3 regions of the Tardiphaga sp. 215_C5_N2_1 genome follow, and region 2 is predicted to be linked to each of the others. Evidence: predicted binding sites of a transcription regulator. Region 2 holds the regulator's gene; each other region holds the start of a gene.
What was found. Region 2 encodes LexA, which represses DNA repair genes until DNA is damaged. Its sites were predicted from a motif close to TGTTCNNNNTGTGTTCNG; they were not measured.
Positions count from the first base shown of each region.

Region 1 (5,566 bases), 560 kb from region 2:
GGATCGAGACCGGCCTGCTTGACCTGCATCTCGTTGAGGCCCTTGCCCCAGCTGCCCCAGACAGTATCGGCCAGCGCCGAGGTGACGTCCTCGGTCAGCCCCAGCGCCTTGCCGACATCGCGGATTGCCGAGCGCGGCCGGTAGTGAATGACGGTGGCGATGATCGCCGCGCGATGACGGCCGTATCTTTTGTAGACATACTGCATCACCTCCTCGCGCCGGACGTGTTCAAAATCGACATCGATGTCCGGCGGCTCAAGCCGCTCCTTGGAGATGAAGCGCTCGAACAAAAGGTCGACCTCGGCGGGATTGACCGAGGTGATATCGAGCATGTAGCAGACCGCTGAGTTTGCCGCCGATCCCCGCCCCTGACACAGGATGTTCTGGCTGCGCGCATAACGCACAATGTCGTGGACGGTCAGGAAGTAATGCGCGTAACCGAGCTCGGCGATGAGCGCGAGCTCCTTGCGTAAGGTGGCTTCGAGCGTCTCATCGACACTATTCGGGAAATGCCGGGCATATCCCTCCCAGGTCAGATCCGCGAGATGCTGCTGCGCGGTCTTTCCCGGCGGCACCGGTTCGTCGGGATATTGGTATTGGAGTTGGTTCAATGAAAACGTGATGCGATCGGCAAAACGGATGGTCTCGCGGATCGCATCCGGATAATCGCGAAACAGCCGCGCCATTTCAGCAGCCGGCTTCAGATGCCGCTCGGCATTCATTTCCAGCACGCGGCCGGCCTGCTCGATGGTGGCCTTCTCGCGAATACAACTGACCACGTCCTGCAGGATGCGACGCTCCGGCATGTGATAGAGCACATCATTGGTAGCAATCAGGGGCACGCGCGCAGTGGCTGCGATGCGCTGCAACTTGGCCAGACGGCGTTTGTCATCACCCCGATGAAACGGACTGGCGCCGAGCCATACACCGCCTGTCGAAAATTGAGATAGTGCGTCGAACGTGCGAAGGACAAGGTTGCTGTCAATACGATAGGCCGGCATCAAAACAAGCAGCAGCCCTTCGCTAAAGTCAGCGAGATCGCCGAGCTGCAACAGGCATTCACCCTTGTTGCCGCGCAACTTGCCCATACTGAGCAACCGGCACAGTCGGCCATAGGCAGCGCGGTCGCACGGATAGGCAAGGATGTCAGGCGTACCGTCATTGAAGACCAGCCGTGTGCCGATCAGAAGCTTCGGTTTGTAGACAAGATCCTTGTGGTCCAGCTCGGCAAAGGCACGCGCCACTCCGGCCATGGTATTGTGATCAGCAATGCCGATGGCATAAAGCCGCTCGGCACTGGCCTGATGCACATAGTTCTGCGGATGCGACGCACCGCGCAGGAACGAGAAATTGCTGGTAACACCAATCTCGGCATAATCAGTCGCGCCGACGCCGCCCGTGCTCATGCGAACAGCCCATGCACGAACCATTGCGGCGAAACGGCTTGATCGTCCGCGTCTCTGATCTCACCATAAAGCCCGTCGCGGAAGAGCCAGAAACGTTGACCTGCCTCATCCTCGACGCGAAAGTAATCGCGCGTGGGCTTCGCCTCCTGCGAACGCCACCACTCCATCGACACACGCTCCGGACCTTCCACATGAATGACGTTGTGAGAAACGCGTCGCCAGGTGAACTTCTTCGGCGGCTTGTCTGGAAACTCCGCGAGCGGAACATCGATCAGTTCGGGCTGCTCGAACAACCGTAACGGCCGCAATGGCAGCTCGTCTTCACGCGCCGGCCATGCTGCCTGCATGGCGGCAGCCAGATGATGCTGTGCCGGCACACCCAGCATCGCGCGTTCGGGAATGTGGCTCTCGACGGGCAGATAAACCAGCACACGCCGCGACCCGATCCGCGCAGCAATACGGTCGATCAGGTCGGCCAGTTCGTCATTGGCGTGAACATTGGCATCGAGGTCGCGCTGCTGCTGCACGACGATTTCCGTGCGGCTGGCTGACAGGCGGATCATATCGAAACCGAAGCCCGGATCGAGTGGATCTGCAATCGCGTCCAGTCGCTCGCGGAACAACCGGTCGATCACCTCGCCCTTGGTCACCGGCAGGCCGGTTTCCGCGGTGATCACCCGCACCGCGCCGTCGGTGCGAAAGAACGCCGCTTCCAGCCGCCGCGCGCCCTTGCCCTGCCTGTCCATCGCATCGATCAGCGTGCGCGCCAGCTTGGCCAGTGTCAGCGTAATCACGCCATCGGTGGCAATCGGTTCGGCGAAACGTTGCTCGACGATATAATCCGGCAGCGGCTTGCGCGGCGAGATCGGTGCATCGCTTTGCCCCAGCGCCTGTTCCAGCAGCGTCGTGAATTCCGCGCCGAAGCGCGCAGTGATTTCAGGGCGCGACCGCGAGGCGACATCGCCGATGGTCTTCAAGCCGGCGCGGCGCAATCCGCGGATGATCGCCTCATCGGCGCCGAGCGTGAACAACGGCAGCGACGTCACTGCCTTGGCCTCCTCGCCCGCGGCGACGATCCGGCCATGTACATATCGACTGAGCGTGCGCGCGCATGTCGATGTCCCCGCAATCGCTGCACTGACAATAAAACCCTGCCGCGACAGCGCCGCGCAGAGCTGCTCCATCAGTGCGGCCTCGCCACCGAACAGATGGGCACAGCCGGTGATGTCGAGAAACAGACCATGCGGCAGATCCAGCGCCACCAGTGGCGTGAAGCGGTCGCACCAATCGGCGATGTCGGTCAGTACCTGCGTATCGGCGACAGGATCGGCATCGAACACCTGAATGTCCGGACAGACCGCACGGGCATTGGCAAGCGGCAGACCTGGTTCAAGGCCGAGCTTCGCCGCGGCATCGTCCAGCGCGGAAATCTGCAGCGCATTGCTTTGCTTGGCGACGACAATACTTGCTTGCAGATTAGCTGGCGCGCCGTTGCGCGCGAGCTGACGTTTGATGCGATCGGTTGGCAGGCGCGGCAGCCACAGGCTGAGGATGCGCCGATGTGTCACGGAAAACGCACTCATCACACTTCCATTCCATGATCCATTGCCCGTTCGGGCCGTGGCGATTTCGAACCAGTTGCACGTCGAGCATGGGCACGCCCCATGATTGCCAGGGCCTGAATGGCGGCGAATGCGCGGAGCGGATGATCCAGCGCGTCTCTGCCGTACTTGAGACCGGAACGCCTGCAGTCCGCAGCAACAGGCACGTGACGCCCGAGCCGCGCGCCGCCAGCGTGAGCTTGCGGCTGGCGACGAGGTCGAACTGCTTGCTGTCGCCCCAGGTTTCCAGCACGACGCTGCCCAGCGCATCGCAGGCCAGCGCATCAGCCGTGGTCCGCAATGCCGTCTCGACATCGGGCGCGCGCACGGTGACCAGCAGGCGCGGATCGAGGCCGAGCTCACGCCAGCCGCTCATGGCCAGCGCGCCGCATTCGCGTTCGGAGAAATCCTGCCGGATCCACAGCAGCGGCCGCTTTGCCGAGACACGGTGCGCGAGGCCGGCGACAAAGCCCGTGGCCGCCGCGCTGTGCCGGCCTTCGGCGAACACCTCATGCATGGTGCCACGTGCTAGCCCGCCTTGCAGCGCCGCGTCCGCCTCGGCATGACCGAGCGACACGCGATCCGGCGCATAGGTATCGCTGTGGGTCTCGATGCGTTCGATGCTGCCGCGCAATTGCGCGAGCGTGGTCATGCGTGCGCCGGTCATGCGCCGCTCCTCGAAATTGTTTTGCCATCACGGGTTTTTAGTGAACCCATTGCCGGCCCATTTGTTCATGATATGTTCTAATATAAAGCTAAGATGGCAAGCCGAGTCAATCGGGATCATCAGCCACTTTTTTAGCATTTGAAATCAAAGGGATTTTTGAACATGGACCTGAAGCGCAAGCTGGAGATCCTGGCAGATGCCGCGAAATACGACGCGTCCTGTGCGTCCAGCGGTACCGAGAAACGGGACTCCCGCGACGGCAAAGGCATCGGCTCGACCGATGCAGGCATGGGGATCTGTCATTCCTATGCGCCGGACGGCCGCTGCATCTCGCTGCTGAAGATCCTGCTCACCAATGCCTGCAATTACGATTGTCTTTATTGCGTCAACCGGGCCTCCAGCAATGTGACGCGCGCCCGCTTCACCGTCGACGAAGTGGTGCAATTGACGCTGGATTTCTACCGACGCAATTACATCGAGGGACTGTTTCTCTCGTCGGGCATCATTCGCAGCGCCGATTACACGATGGAACAGGTTGTCGCCGTCGCGCGAAAACTGCGCGAGGAGCATTATTTCCGCGGCTATATTCACCTCAAGACCATTCCGGAAGCCGACGATGCGCTGATCACCGAGGCCGGCACATATGCCGACCGGCTCTCGATCAATATCGAGGTGCCCGAGGAAGACAGCCTGGCAAAGCTGGCGCCGGAGAAAGACGTCCGCGCCATTCGTCGCACCATGGGTCGATTGCGGTTGAAGCTCGATGAAGCCCGCGAGGGTCGCAAGCCGACGCCGCGCGGCAAAGTCGGGCCGCGTTTTGCGCCGGCCGGCCAGAGCACGCAGATGATCGTCGGCGCCGACAGCGCCAATGATTCAACCATCATCCGGACCTCGGCCAATCTGTACGGGTCCTACAATCTGAAGCGCGTCTATTACTCCGCCTTCAGCCCGATCCCCGATGCGAGCCGTTCGCTGCCGCTGCGCGCGCCGCCGCTAATCCGCGAGCATCGGCTGTATCAGGCCGACTGGCTGATGCGCTTCTATGGCTTCGAGGCCGACGAGATCGTCGATGACGCCGACGGCATGCTGTCGCTGGACATGGACCCGAAACTCGCCTGGGCGCTGCGCCACCGCGACCGCTTCCCGCTCGACGTCAACCGCGCCAGCCGCGAAGACCTTTTGCGCGTGCCCGGTTTCGGCGCCAAGGCCGTGCAGCGGATCATCGAAACGCGCCGGATCTCGTCGATCCGCATCGGCGACCTCGCCCGGCTGCATATTCCGCGGAACAAGGCACTGCCTTTCATCGTTCTTCCGGATCATCGCCCGGCCGTGAATTTGCTGGACAGCGCGAAGCTGGTGGAGCGGTTCAAGCCGAAGGCGACGCAATTGGGATTTGGGTTTTAGAATTTCATTTCAGGAGAACCCGATGCACAGTATCGTGCTGGAGAGCGACACCGACTTTGAAGGCTGGCGCAAGGCGGCACGCAAACTGGCGCTCAACGACATTGCTCCCACTGACGTGACATGGACGGTTGCAGGCGCCGAGCCTGAATTGTTCTCCGCCTCGCCAGCAACGTCGCTATCCGACGCCGCAAAAGGCGCGTTCAACGTTCCCGCCAAATTCGTCGAGCTCGCCGAGACTGCGGTCCTGCATCGCGATCCCGAACGCTTCGCCCTGCTGTATCGTCTGCTGTGGCGGCTGCGCGACAATCCCGATCTGATCCACGTCGCGATCGATTCCGACATCGCTAAATTGCAGGCGATGGCCAAGGCCGTCCGGCGCGACGAACACAAGATGCATGCTTTCGTACGGTTTCGCGAAATCGGCCGCGAGCCAAAATCGCATTTCGTCGCCTGGTTCGAGCCCGAACATCACATCGTCGAACTTGTCG
Region 1 covers NZ_CP197240.1:369,680-375,245, reverse strand. The annotation lists gene AB7828_RS01585 (error-prone DNA polymerase) at 1-1,406, opposite strand, end outside; gene AB7828_RS01580 (Y-family DNA polymerase) at 1,403-2,989, opposite strand; gene AB7828_RS01575 (ImuA family protein) at 2,883-3,674, opposite strand; gene AB7828_RS01570 (putative DNA modification/repair radical SAM protein) at 3,837-5,078, shown strand; gene AB7828_RS01565 (UdgX family uracil-DNA binding protein) at 5,101-5,566, shown strand, end outside.
Region 1: a site for LexA is predicted at 3,737-3,754, ahead of AB7828_RS01575 (ImuA family protein). Genes of this name have one in related genera too.

Region 2 (5,566 bases):
CACCATCTACAGCGCCGAGATGATCATCGCGCGCATCGGCCATCTCTGCGATTACATCCTGTTCGACGAAGCCTGGGCGGGCTTCATGAAATTCCACCCGCTCTATGCCGGTCGCTTCGCCATGGGGCTCAAGGAGCTTGGTCCGGATTCCCCGGGTATCATCGCGACGCAGTCGACCCATAAGCAGCTCGCGAGCTTCTCGCAGGCGTCGCAGATCCACATGAAGGATCGCCACATCCGCGGGCAGAAGCGCCGCGTCGAGCACCGGCGCTTCAACGAAAGCTTCATGCAGCACGCCTCGACCTCGCCATTCTATCCACTGTTCGCATCATTGGATGTCGGCGCGCAGATGATGAAGGGCCGCTCGGGCGAAGTGTTGTGGGACGATACGATCCGCCTCGGCATCGAACTGCGCAAGAAGATGCGCGCGGTGCGCCGCGAGTTCGAGGAGAAGGAAACCCGCGCCGAGCGTCGCTGGTTCTTCGAGCCCTTCGTGCCCGAGCGCGTCGCTATTCCCGACGCATCCAGCGAAGGCGCCGTTCACAATGTGCCGTGGGAAAGCGTCGGCACGGATCAACTCGCCACCAATCCGTCCTATTGGCAGCTCGCGCCTGACGCCGCCTGGCATGGCTTCCCCGGCATGGAAGCCGGTTTCACCATGACCGATCCCAACAAGCTGACGGTGCTGACACCCGGCTTCGACCGCACCACCGGCGGCTATGCGGAACACGGCATCCCTGCTCCGGTGGTGGCGCAGTTCCTGCGCGAGAATCGCATCGTGCCGGAGAAAAACGACCTTAACTCGCTGCTCTTCCTGCTGACGCCCGGCGTGGAGGCGAGCAAGGCCGGCACGCTGATATCGGGCCTCGTCGCCTTCAAGAAATTTCATGACGACAACGCGCTGCTGGAAGACGTCATCCCGGAATTCGCCAGGCGCAGGCCCGCGCGTTATGCGGGCATACGCCTGCGGGACCTGTGCGGCGACATGCACCGGTTCTTTCGCGAGGCCAATGTGAGCGAACTTCAGACCAGGCAGTTCTCCGCCGATCACTTGCCGGAGATCGCCATGTCGCCCCACGATGCCGCGCGCTGCCTGGTGCGCAACGACGTCGATTACCTCCCGATCGATGAGATCTTCGGGCGCGTCGCGACGACGCCGTTCGTGGTCTATCCGCCCGGCATCGCCACGATCGTCCCCGGAGAACGGCTCACCGAACGGTCAAAGCCGATGATCGATTATCTCAGGATGTTCGAGACCTGCTTCAACACCTTCCCGGGCTTCGACGTCGAAATCCAGGGCATCTACCGCAAGGTCGACGCCAATGGCCGGATCCGACTTTACACTTACGTGGTCTCCGAATAGGGAGCACGTAAGGAGCCTGATTTGCCAACGGAACTCGAACAGCCGGTCGTCATCCGACCATCACGCGACACCGACGTCGATGCCATGCTCGCGATCTATCGCCGGCACATCCGGCAAGGCGTCGAGGAAGGCGTCAGCGACGCCGACACGCCGCAGCCCGACGATCTCAGAGACCGGCGTAAGAACCTGCGCAGCAAACGGTTCCCGCACCTCGTCGCCACGCAAGGCGGCGAGGTCGTCGGCTATGCCTATGTGGTGCTGTTCCGCAAGCGACCGGCCTATCGCTACACGGTCAAGCATTCGATCTATATCCACCACGGACATGTCGGCCGAGGCATCGGCCGGCTGCTCATGCGCGAATTGATCGACGTCTGCGCGGCGGCCGGCTTCCGGCAGATCATCGGCTATATCGATGCCGACAACACGGCCTCGCTCGGCTTGCACGAGAGCTTTGGCTTTGCCCGCGTCGGCTTGCTGCCCGGCGTCGCTTATCGCTCGGGCCGCTGGGCCGACACGATCATGGTTCAGCGCTCGCTGGCGACCGGCTCCACGACTCCGCCGCCGCCCATTGGGCGCATGACGTCCGCGTAGCCCAAGCCCGCGGAAGCATTTTCCATGTCCGTCGAGGATCGACGACTGGTGAGGAACAGCCTCCTCAAACCTCCCTCAACGTGCATTCTGTTGACGGCAAATTAAGCATTGCAGAACACATATGGAACATATAGTGTTCGTTCATGATTTGTTTCGAGATTCTGTGGCTTTGAGTAGTTTGAGAGTGCCCGAACTCGCGCAACCGATCTTCGAACGATCGTCTCTGGATTGAGAATCACCGTTCGGAGACCCTTTGAAACGCACGCGGCGGCCGACACCGTCAACTGAGGATGGCTTCAGATGCTCACGCGCAAACAATACGAACTCCTGCGATTCATCGATCAACGGCTGAAGGAAGCCGGCGTCCCGCCCTCCTTCGACGAGATGAAGGATGCGCTCGACCTGCGCTCCAAGTCTGGCATTCACCGTCTGATCACGGCGCTGGAAGAACGCGGCTTCATCCGCCGCCTGCCCAACCGCGCCCGCGCCATCGAAGTCATCAAGCTGCCAGAGCTCGGCGCGCCGGTCACCGGCGGCACCGGGCGCCGCGGCTTCACGCCCAGCGTCATCGAAGGCACGCTTGGCAAGGTGCGTTCGGCCGCCAGCATCGCCAGCAACAGCGGCGACGATGACAATGGCCGCACGGTTGCTATCCCGGTCATGGGCCGGATCGCGGCAGGTACGCCGATCGAGGCGCTGCAGACCCGCAGCCACACCATCAGCATGCCCGCGGACATGCTCGGCTCCGGCGAACATTACGCGCTCGAAGTGCGCGGCGATTCCATGCAGGACGCCGGCATTCTCGATGGCGATACCGTGCTGATCCAGCGCAACGAGAGCGCCGACACCGGCGACATCGTGGTGGCCCTGATTGACGACGAGGAAGCCACGCTGAAGCGCTTCCGCCGCCGCGGCGCGTCGATCGCGCTGGAGCCAGCGAATGACGCTTACGAAGTCCGCATCCTGCCGCCTAACCGGGTGCGCATTCAGGGCAAGCTGATTGGCCTGTATCGCCGCTACTGAGGCTGTCGCCTCGACGGATTACTGATCTTCGGCTTGAAGATCGGTTTCCGCAGGCGTCGCATCCACCGGCCGGTTTTGCGGTGGACGACCGGTCTGGATCAGATCGTGCTCGGGCTCATCGGGAATTGCGCGCGACCACGGACGGTCCAGGCCCCGTGACCGCACGGCATCGATGGTAAAGCCGTTCGCAGTTCGCTGCAGGTTCACCGCACCATTACGTTGCAGGCGATCCTGATCGATCACCAGCGCACGACAATCCTTTGGCGGTTGTTTCGTCGTGATGATGAGTGTCGCTTTCTCGCAATCATCTGTGAATGCATCCGGCTGTAAAACCAGCGCCACCAAAGCGCCATCGGCCAGCGCCGCGATGCACCCGTCGCGGTCGCAGGACACACCGTGGCTGACGGAGGCATCGGTCGGCAGACGCGCATCGGCATCGCCGGCGAGCCACTCTTTCAGCAAAAATGTATCCTTGGCGCTGCGCATCATATGCAGGTGCCCGTCCCTGCCCCGTACCGCGACGCTGCGACCGTCCCCCGAGATCAACACATCCGGCTGCTTCGCCATCAGGGCCCATACAATCGAGATTGCAAGCACGGCAGCCCCCGCGAAGCGCAACGGCGTGCGCAGCAATCCCAGCACGATGATGCCGATACTGGCTGATATCAGCGGTCCGGTCCCGAAGGCCGGCATCCTCCCGATGGCACCCGGCAAGGCTGCCACCCATTGCGTGACCACGATCATCCACTGGATGCCGACATCCATCAGCCGCCAGAACACACCGTCAAAGCCGAACGGCATGGCCACCAAACCGAGAATGCCCGCCGGCATCACCAGTGCCGAGACCACCGGCATCGCCAGGAGATTGGCGACGACGCCATAAGGCGTGACGCGATGGAAATGAAATGCGGCATAGGGCGTGGTGGCAAGACCCGCGACCAGTGAGGCCAGTACGAGCATCGCGATCTCGCGTCCGCCCCATAGCGCCACGCGCGCGGTCGCGGAATGATCGGGCGAGGCAAACAGCGCGGGCATGCCTATCTGCACCAATGCGACCAGCCCCAGCGTCGCCGCGAATGACATCTGAAAACTCGGATGCACCAGCGCTTCCGGCGCGACGATCAGCACGACCATTGCCGCCACCGCCAGCGTGCGAAACGTCACCGCCCGGCGATCGACCATGACTGCAATCAACACAACGGCCGTCATGAAAAAGGATCTCTGTGTCGCGACTTCGGCACCTGACAGCAGCAAATAGAACAGTGCTGCGAATAACGCCGCAGCCGCTGCGACTTTCTTGATCGGGAATGTCACCGTCAGGACAGGGATCAGTGCCAGCAGTGCGCGTATCGCAAAGAACACCACGCCGGCGACAACGGCCATGTGATAGCCAGAGATCGACAACACATGACCGAGGCCGGAGATGAACATCGCATCATTGACGTCAGCCGAAATCGCATCGCGGCGGCCCGTGAGCAACGCCGTGGCAATGGCGCGGCTATCGCCCGAGAGTACGGTGCGGATCCGCGCGTCGATGGCGTCGCGCAGACCCTGTATGGTCGCTGAATAGCGTAGCGCCACACCCGGCTGTATCGGCGGATCGACCGCCTTAATGCCGCCCATCACGAAGCCTGATGCGCCGATCCCCTGGAAATACAGATCGCGGCCAAAGTCGTAACTCCCTGGCCGGAGCGGCGACAGCGGCGGCTGCAGCCTTGCCTTCAATTCGACGAAGCTGCCGACGACAGGCGCCATGCCCTTCTTCACCGACAGCCGCACACGGGTCAGCTTCGGTGCGGCGCGCGGGCTGTCCATCGTGGCAACGCGCAGCACGAAGCGATCCGTGCGCTCCCGTTCCTCGTGGGTTTCGACGAAGCCGGTCAGCGCGACGGAATAGAGCGGCTTTGCCAGAACCTCATGAGCCACACGCGCGGTTTTCATGGCAGCCATCGCGAAGCCCGCCGCGATGGCCGCAATGAGCAAGATCAAGGGAAACCATCGCTGCCGCCGCAGCAAAAACGCAGCCACGCAAAGAAGGCCTGCCGTCGCAGCGGCAACCCAGGCCACCGGCTCATGCTCAGCGGCAAAATACAGCGCGATGCCGGTGCCGAAAGCGATCGGCACCCAGGGCAGCAAGCGACCGGGACCAGCTTCGGCCCGCACCCACGTCCAGAGCGTCTCGAAGCCCGACGTCGACGACGTCGCTGACGGGACAGCGACGCCTGCCTTGGCCGGCGGCGGCCATGTGGTCGCTGTACCCGCCCGGCCCCGCCGCTGTTGCTGATCTCCGCCCCGCGCCATCGAACGCCCGCACGCCACGCTTGTCCTTCCGAATGCTATCGGAAGGGCAAGCGGCGACTAGCGGAACGGATGCAGAATACGAAAACTAATCTCTAGGGTTGCTCAGGCGAGCTTGGCGTAGCTGTCGCGCAGACCGACGGTGCGGTTGAAGATCAGCTTGCCCGGCGCTGAATCCTTGTCGCGACAGAAGTAACCCTGGCGCTCGAACTGCACGACATCGCTTGTGTTATCGCTCGCCAGCGCCGGCTCCAGCATGGCGCCGGTCAGCGTCTCCAGCGAGTCCGGATT
Region 2 covers NZ_CP197240.1:930,276-935,841, reverse strand. The annotation lists gene AB7828_RS04320 (Orn/Lys/Arg decarboxylase N-terminal domain-containing protein) at 1-1,363, shown strand, start outside; gene AB7828_RS04315 (GNAT family N-acetyltransferase) at 1,385-1,954, shown strand; gene lexA (transcriptional repressor LexA) at 2,255-2,977, shown strand; gene AB7828_RS04305 (ComEC/Rec2 family competence protein) at 2,996-5,278, opposite strand; gene AB7828_RS04300 (glutamine--tRNA ligase/YqeY domain fusion protein) at 5,381-5,566, opposite strand, start outside.

Region 3 (5,566 bases), 1.5 Mb from region 2:
AGGTTCAAAGAAGGGGACTCGCCTCATGCACCGCTATGGGGTGCTTCGCTGCGCGTCACGAACCAGCCTGGGATCTGCAGCGTGATCCATGATCCGAGCACCGTGAGGATCGCCATGCCCGCGAGCGAGATATAGAGCAGAGGATGTTGCGAGGATACGAGCGACCCGTTGAGGTGCAGGTGCGGGCGGATCATGTCCATGACTCCGCCGACCAGGCTCGCCGCCACGAAGCCGCCGATGACCGACGCGACAATGCTCGCGATCCATCCGAGCGGGCCGCGCTTCTTTGTCCAGGCCTCGTGAATTCCCACCGCCAGCATGGCGATAAACATGATCAGCATGATGATCATCGGGCCACCCACGCTCGACCTGGGCATCGCGCCGCTGAGTTCGACGAGCAACAGGGCGGCGACGGAGAGCAGTGCGATCGTCTTCACGGCGTGTGACCTTCCCATGTCGGATTGAACGCATGAGCGATGCGGACATCCTGTTGTGCGGGAAACGCGCAGGAAGGTTCAAAAGTGGCTCGATGAGGCAAATAGGGCGGCTGCCGTTTTCGAACCAGGCCACTGAGGCTAGCGAAAGAGTTGCATGACCATTTGAGGGGAAGCCGCAGCAAGCGTGCCGAAACAGAATCCAACGAAGCCAAGGGCGATGGCACCAATCCACCCATGATGCTCCCACCCGTACAGAGCGCCGATTGTCGTACCCAACGTAACCGCAGAGATTGCCCAGATGAAGTGAATGATGGTCGTGAGCTTCTTCATCAATCCGGCACTCGATGCAAAAGGGGCCACTTCAGGTGATGACTACCTGACCAGATTCCGTCCGCTCGGGATGCAGCGAAACGTCTGCTTCGTCCCGGATGTCCGGCTCGGTGAGCGAATTGGCCCAGCGCCAGACCATGCCGTCAGGCTACGCGACATACGCGCAGCCTGTAGGCAAATCACGGGCCTTTGGGAATCGATTACTCCGAAGCCTGCACTTTTCAAGAAGTCGTAGCGGGTTAAGAAAGAGGCCGCCCTTTTCTTATGCTCGACGGACGGTCCAGCGCTCTTGTGGCTCATCGGCCCATGTGGTGCCCAAGGCCAGCAGCGTGATCCATGTTTCGGCAAGTTTGCCGTCCTCGATCCGATAGCTCTGCATCCCCGCCCGGCTGCGCTGCTTACCACTCGCCGGATCGGGCCAGACGAACGCAAATCGAAACCATGCGCGGTCATCCGTGAAGGAATGGTCGTAGACTACGACGCGCGTCCCGGGCCGCTCTTTGTGCACCGTCATTAATTCAGTCGCATAGGCGTCCTGAGTGACGGTTCGGTCACCTTTTTCGTCATGCCGGATGTAATGCGATCCCACGCAGTTCGGAATTAAATCGTACTGGCACTCATGCCAAACCTTCTCCCAACGGTCGAATAGATCGCGCACCGTATCGGACATCGAACACTCCAAGAATCAAAGTAGGCCAGCGCCGTTCTCAAAGTAGGCCACTGCGGTCGGAAACAGGCCAGTACCCAAATTCCCAAAAGAACATATTGCGAACATAGAACAGATGGGGTACATTGTTCTCAACCCGAACAGCGCCGCCATCCTCTGGCGCTTGTCGTTTGTCCTGTCGCGAATCCCTTCATAAGGAGCTAGATCAATGGCTACCACTCCGACTGCCCTGCGTATCGTTGAAGGATCCTCCATGGACAAGACCAAGGCCCTGTCGGCCGCGCTCTCCCAGATCGAGCGCCAGTTCGGCAAGGGCTCGGTGATGAAGCTCGGCAAGAACGATCGGTCGATGGATATCGAGGTGATCTCGTCGGGTTCGCTCGGCCTCGATATCGCGCTCGGCGTTGGCGGGCTGCCCAAGGGCCGCGTGATCGAGATTTACGGACCGGAATCCTCGGGCAAGACGACTTTGGCGCTGCATTGCGCCGCGGAAGCCCAGAAGAAGGGCGGCATCTGCGCCTTCATCGACGCCGAACACGCGCTCGACCCGGTCTATGCCCGCAAGCTGGGCGTCAATGTCGATGAGCTCCTGATCTCGCAGCCGGATCACGGCGAACAGGCGCTGGAAATCGCCGACACGCTGGTGCGCTCCGGTGCGGTGGACGTGCTGATCATCGACTCCGTGGCAGCGCTGGTGCCGCGCGCCGAACTCGAAGGCGAAATGGGCGACGCGCTGCCCGGCCTGCAGGCCCGTCTGATGAGCCAAGCGCTGCGCAAGCTGACTGCCTCGATCAACAAATCCAATACGATGGTGATCTTCATCAACCAGATCCGCATGAAGATCGGTGTGATGTATGGCTCGCCGGAAACCACTACCGGCGGTAATGCGCTGAAATTCTACGCCTCGGTCCGTCTCGACATCCGCCGCATCGGCGCGATCAAGGAGCGCGACGAAGTGGTCGGCAATTCGACCCGCGTCAAGGTCGTGAAAAACAAGCTGGCACCGCCCTTCAAGCAGGTCGAATTCGACATCATGTATGGCGAAGGCGTCTCCAAGATGGGCGAGATCCTCGATCTCGGCGTGAAAGCGGGAATCGTCGAGAAGTCCGGCGCCTGGTTCTCCTATGACAGCCAGCGTCTCGGCCAGGGCCGTGAGAATTCCAAGGCCTTCCTGAAGGCCAATCCGGACATGACCGCCAAGATCGAAGCCTCGATCCGGCAGAATTCCGGCCTGATCGCCGAACAGATTCTCGCCGGTCCCATCGAGCGCGACGAAGACGGTGGTGACGGCGAGGAGCCGGCAGAAGATTGATCGGATCGGGTCCGGAGACGCACTGACGTTCATGCGCAGTGATCTTGCCGGGCCGATCTTGCAGCCGAGATTTTCGGCTGAATGATTTCGCGGTGGGTGCTGTGGGGGTCTGTTGCCGATACCCTGCGGTGCCTGCCGCGTTGTCGTTTCAGGGCATGTTGATCTGAGCGCGCTGATCGCAACTATCGCCGCGCGGCGGGAACGGCCTCGGCCGGCGGTGCGATCAGTTTGTTGACCGCATGACAGGCGACGCCGTCGACCAGATCCGGCACCACCTTGCGACAGAGATCGAACACTTCCGGGCAGCGCGGATGAAACGTGCAGCCGGAGGGCGGATCGATCGGATTGGGAATCTCGCCGGAGACCGCGATGCGTGCGCGGCCTGACATGGCCAGATCCGGCACTGCGCCCAGCAGCATGCGCGTATAGGGCATGCGCGGCGCGCGGAAGAGTTCGCGCCCTTCCGCGATCTCCACGATGCGGCCGAGATACATCACGCCGATCCGGTCAGCCATATGCCTGACCACAGCAAGGTTGTGGCTGATGAACAGATAGGTCAGGCCGAATTTGTCCTGCAGTTCGCGCATCAGGTTGAGAATCTGCGCCTGCACCGAGACATCCAGCGCCGAGGTCGGCTCGTCGCAGACGATGAACTCGGCCTCCGATGCGAGTGCGCGGGCAATCGCGATACGCTGGCGCTGGCCGCCGGAGAACTGATGCGGGTATTTCTGCCCGTCATCGGGATGCAGGCCCACCAGCGTCAGCAATTCGCCGACCCGCGCGCGAATGTCGCGCTCGCCCTGAATGAGATCGAAGGCGCGGATTGGTTCGGCGATGATGGCATCGACGCGCAGCCGCGGATTGAGGCTGGCATAGGGATCCTGGAAAATCATCTGGATGCGCTTGCGCAGTAGCTTGCGCGCGCCGGCCTGTGCGGGATCGCTCATCGAGACGCCGTCGATGATCACGTCGCCGGATGTCGGCGGCAGCAGCCCGACCACCATCCGCGCCACCGTGCTCTTGCCCGAGCCGGATTCGCCGACCAGCGCAAAGGTCTCGCCGCGCCTGATCTCGAACGAGACGCCGTCGACGGCCTTCAGAAACTCCATCGGACTGCGCTCGATGACGCGGTTGAGCCACGGCTTCGAGACGTCGAATGCGCGTTTGAGATTGCGGGCCTGCACCAGCGCCGTCATGCCGCGCTCTCCGCATGGGCATGATCATAGAGATGACAGGCGACCTGTTGCGCGCCGACAGCGATCGGCTCCGGCCGCTCGATACGGCAGCGGTCGAACGCGAAACTGCAGCGCGGATTGAACGCGCAGCCCTGCGGAATGGCCGACAGCCGCGGCATGCTTCCCGGAATCTGCACCAGCCGCTGCGACGCGTCGCCCGTCAGCGTCGGGATCGCGCCCATCAATCCCTTGGCATAGGGGTGCAGCGGGTTTTGCACCACGTCGCGCACCGGTCCGATCTCGGCGATGCGCCCGGAATACATCACGGCGACGCGATCGGACGTCTCGGCGATCACACCCATATCGTGGGTGACCAGCATCACCGCCGTGCCGTGGTCGCGGCCGAGCCGCTTGATCAGCGCGATGATCTGCGCCTGCACGGAGACATCGAGCGCGGTAGTCGGTTCGTCGGCGATGATCAGTTCGGGCTCGGCCGCGATCGCCAGCGCGATCACCACACGCTGCCGCATGCCGCCGGAGAATTCATGCGGATAGGCATCGACGCGCTTGTCAGGGGCGGGAATGCCGACCTCGGCGAGCAGATCCACCGCGCGCTTGCGTGCCTGCGTCTCGTTCATGTTGAGATGGGTACGGATGGTCTCCACCAGCTGGTCGCCAATGCGATACAGCGGATTGAGGCTGGTCAGCGGATCCTGAAAGATCATCGCGATGCGCTTGCCGCGAATCCGGCGCATCTGCTCCGGCGGCAGATTGTCGATGCGCAATCCGGACAGCAGGATCTCGCCGCCCGCGATCCGTCCGGGCGGATCGATCAGGCCGATGGCCGCAAGTCCCGTCACCGATTTGCCGGCGCCGGATTCGCCGACCACGCCCAGCACCTCGCCCTTGGCGATGTCGAAGGACACGCCGTCGATGGCACGCAGCGCGCCGCGCCGGCTGGCGAATTCAACGCACAAGTTGCGCACGGAGAGGACGGGCACGCTCATGTCGGGCACTGCTTGAGGTGAGACATCATTGCAGCTTCGGGTTCAGCGCATCGCGCAGCCAGTCGCCGAGCAGATTGATCGACAGGATCAGCGAGGCCAGTGCGAGCCCGGGAAAGGCGATGACCCACCACTCGCCGGAGAACAGATAGTTGTTGCCGATGCGGATCAGCGTGCCCAGCGACGGCATCGTGTCGGGCATGCCGGAGCCGAGAAACGACAGCGTTGCCTCGGTGATGATGGCGAGCGCCAGATTGATGGTGGCGATCACCAGGATCGGTCCCATGGTGTTCGGCAGCACATGGCGGATCATGATCACGCGGGCGGGCAGGCCGATCAGCTGCGCCGCAGCGACATAGTCCTTGTTCTTCTCCACCATCACCGAGCCACGCACGGTGCGGGCATATTGCACCCAGAAGCTCAGCCCGATGGCCACCACCAGCACGATCAGCGTGGTCGAGGCATCGAGATGATTGCCGAGCGCCGACTTCACCACGCCGTCGATCAAGAGCGCGATCAGGATCGCTGGAAAAGTGAGCTGCACATCGGCGATGCGCATGATCAGGCTGTCGACGGCGCCGCCGACATAGCCAGCGATCAGGCCGAGCCCGATGCCGAGCACCGCCGCAAAACTGACGCCG
Region 3 covers NZ_CP197240.1:2,446,600-2,452,165, reverse strand. The annotation lists gene AB7828_RS11750 (hypothetical protein) at 24-437, opposite strand; gene AB7828_RS11745 (hypothetical protein) at 576-767, opposite strand; gene AB7828_RS11740 (ester cyclase) at 1,030-1,437, opposite strand; gene recA (recombinase RecA) at 1,643-2,746, shown strand; gene AB7828_RS11730 (ABC transporter ATP-binding protein) at 2,929-3,942, opposite strand; gene AB7828_RS11725 (ABC transporter ATP-binding protein) at 3,939-4,928, opposite strand; gene AB7828_RS11720 (ABC transporter permease) at 4,954-5,566, opposite strand, start outside.
Region 3: a site for LexA is predicted at 1,524-1,541, ahead of recA (recombinase RecA). Genes of this name have one in related genera too.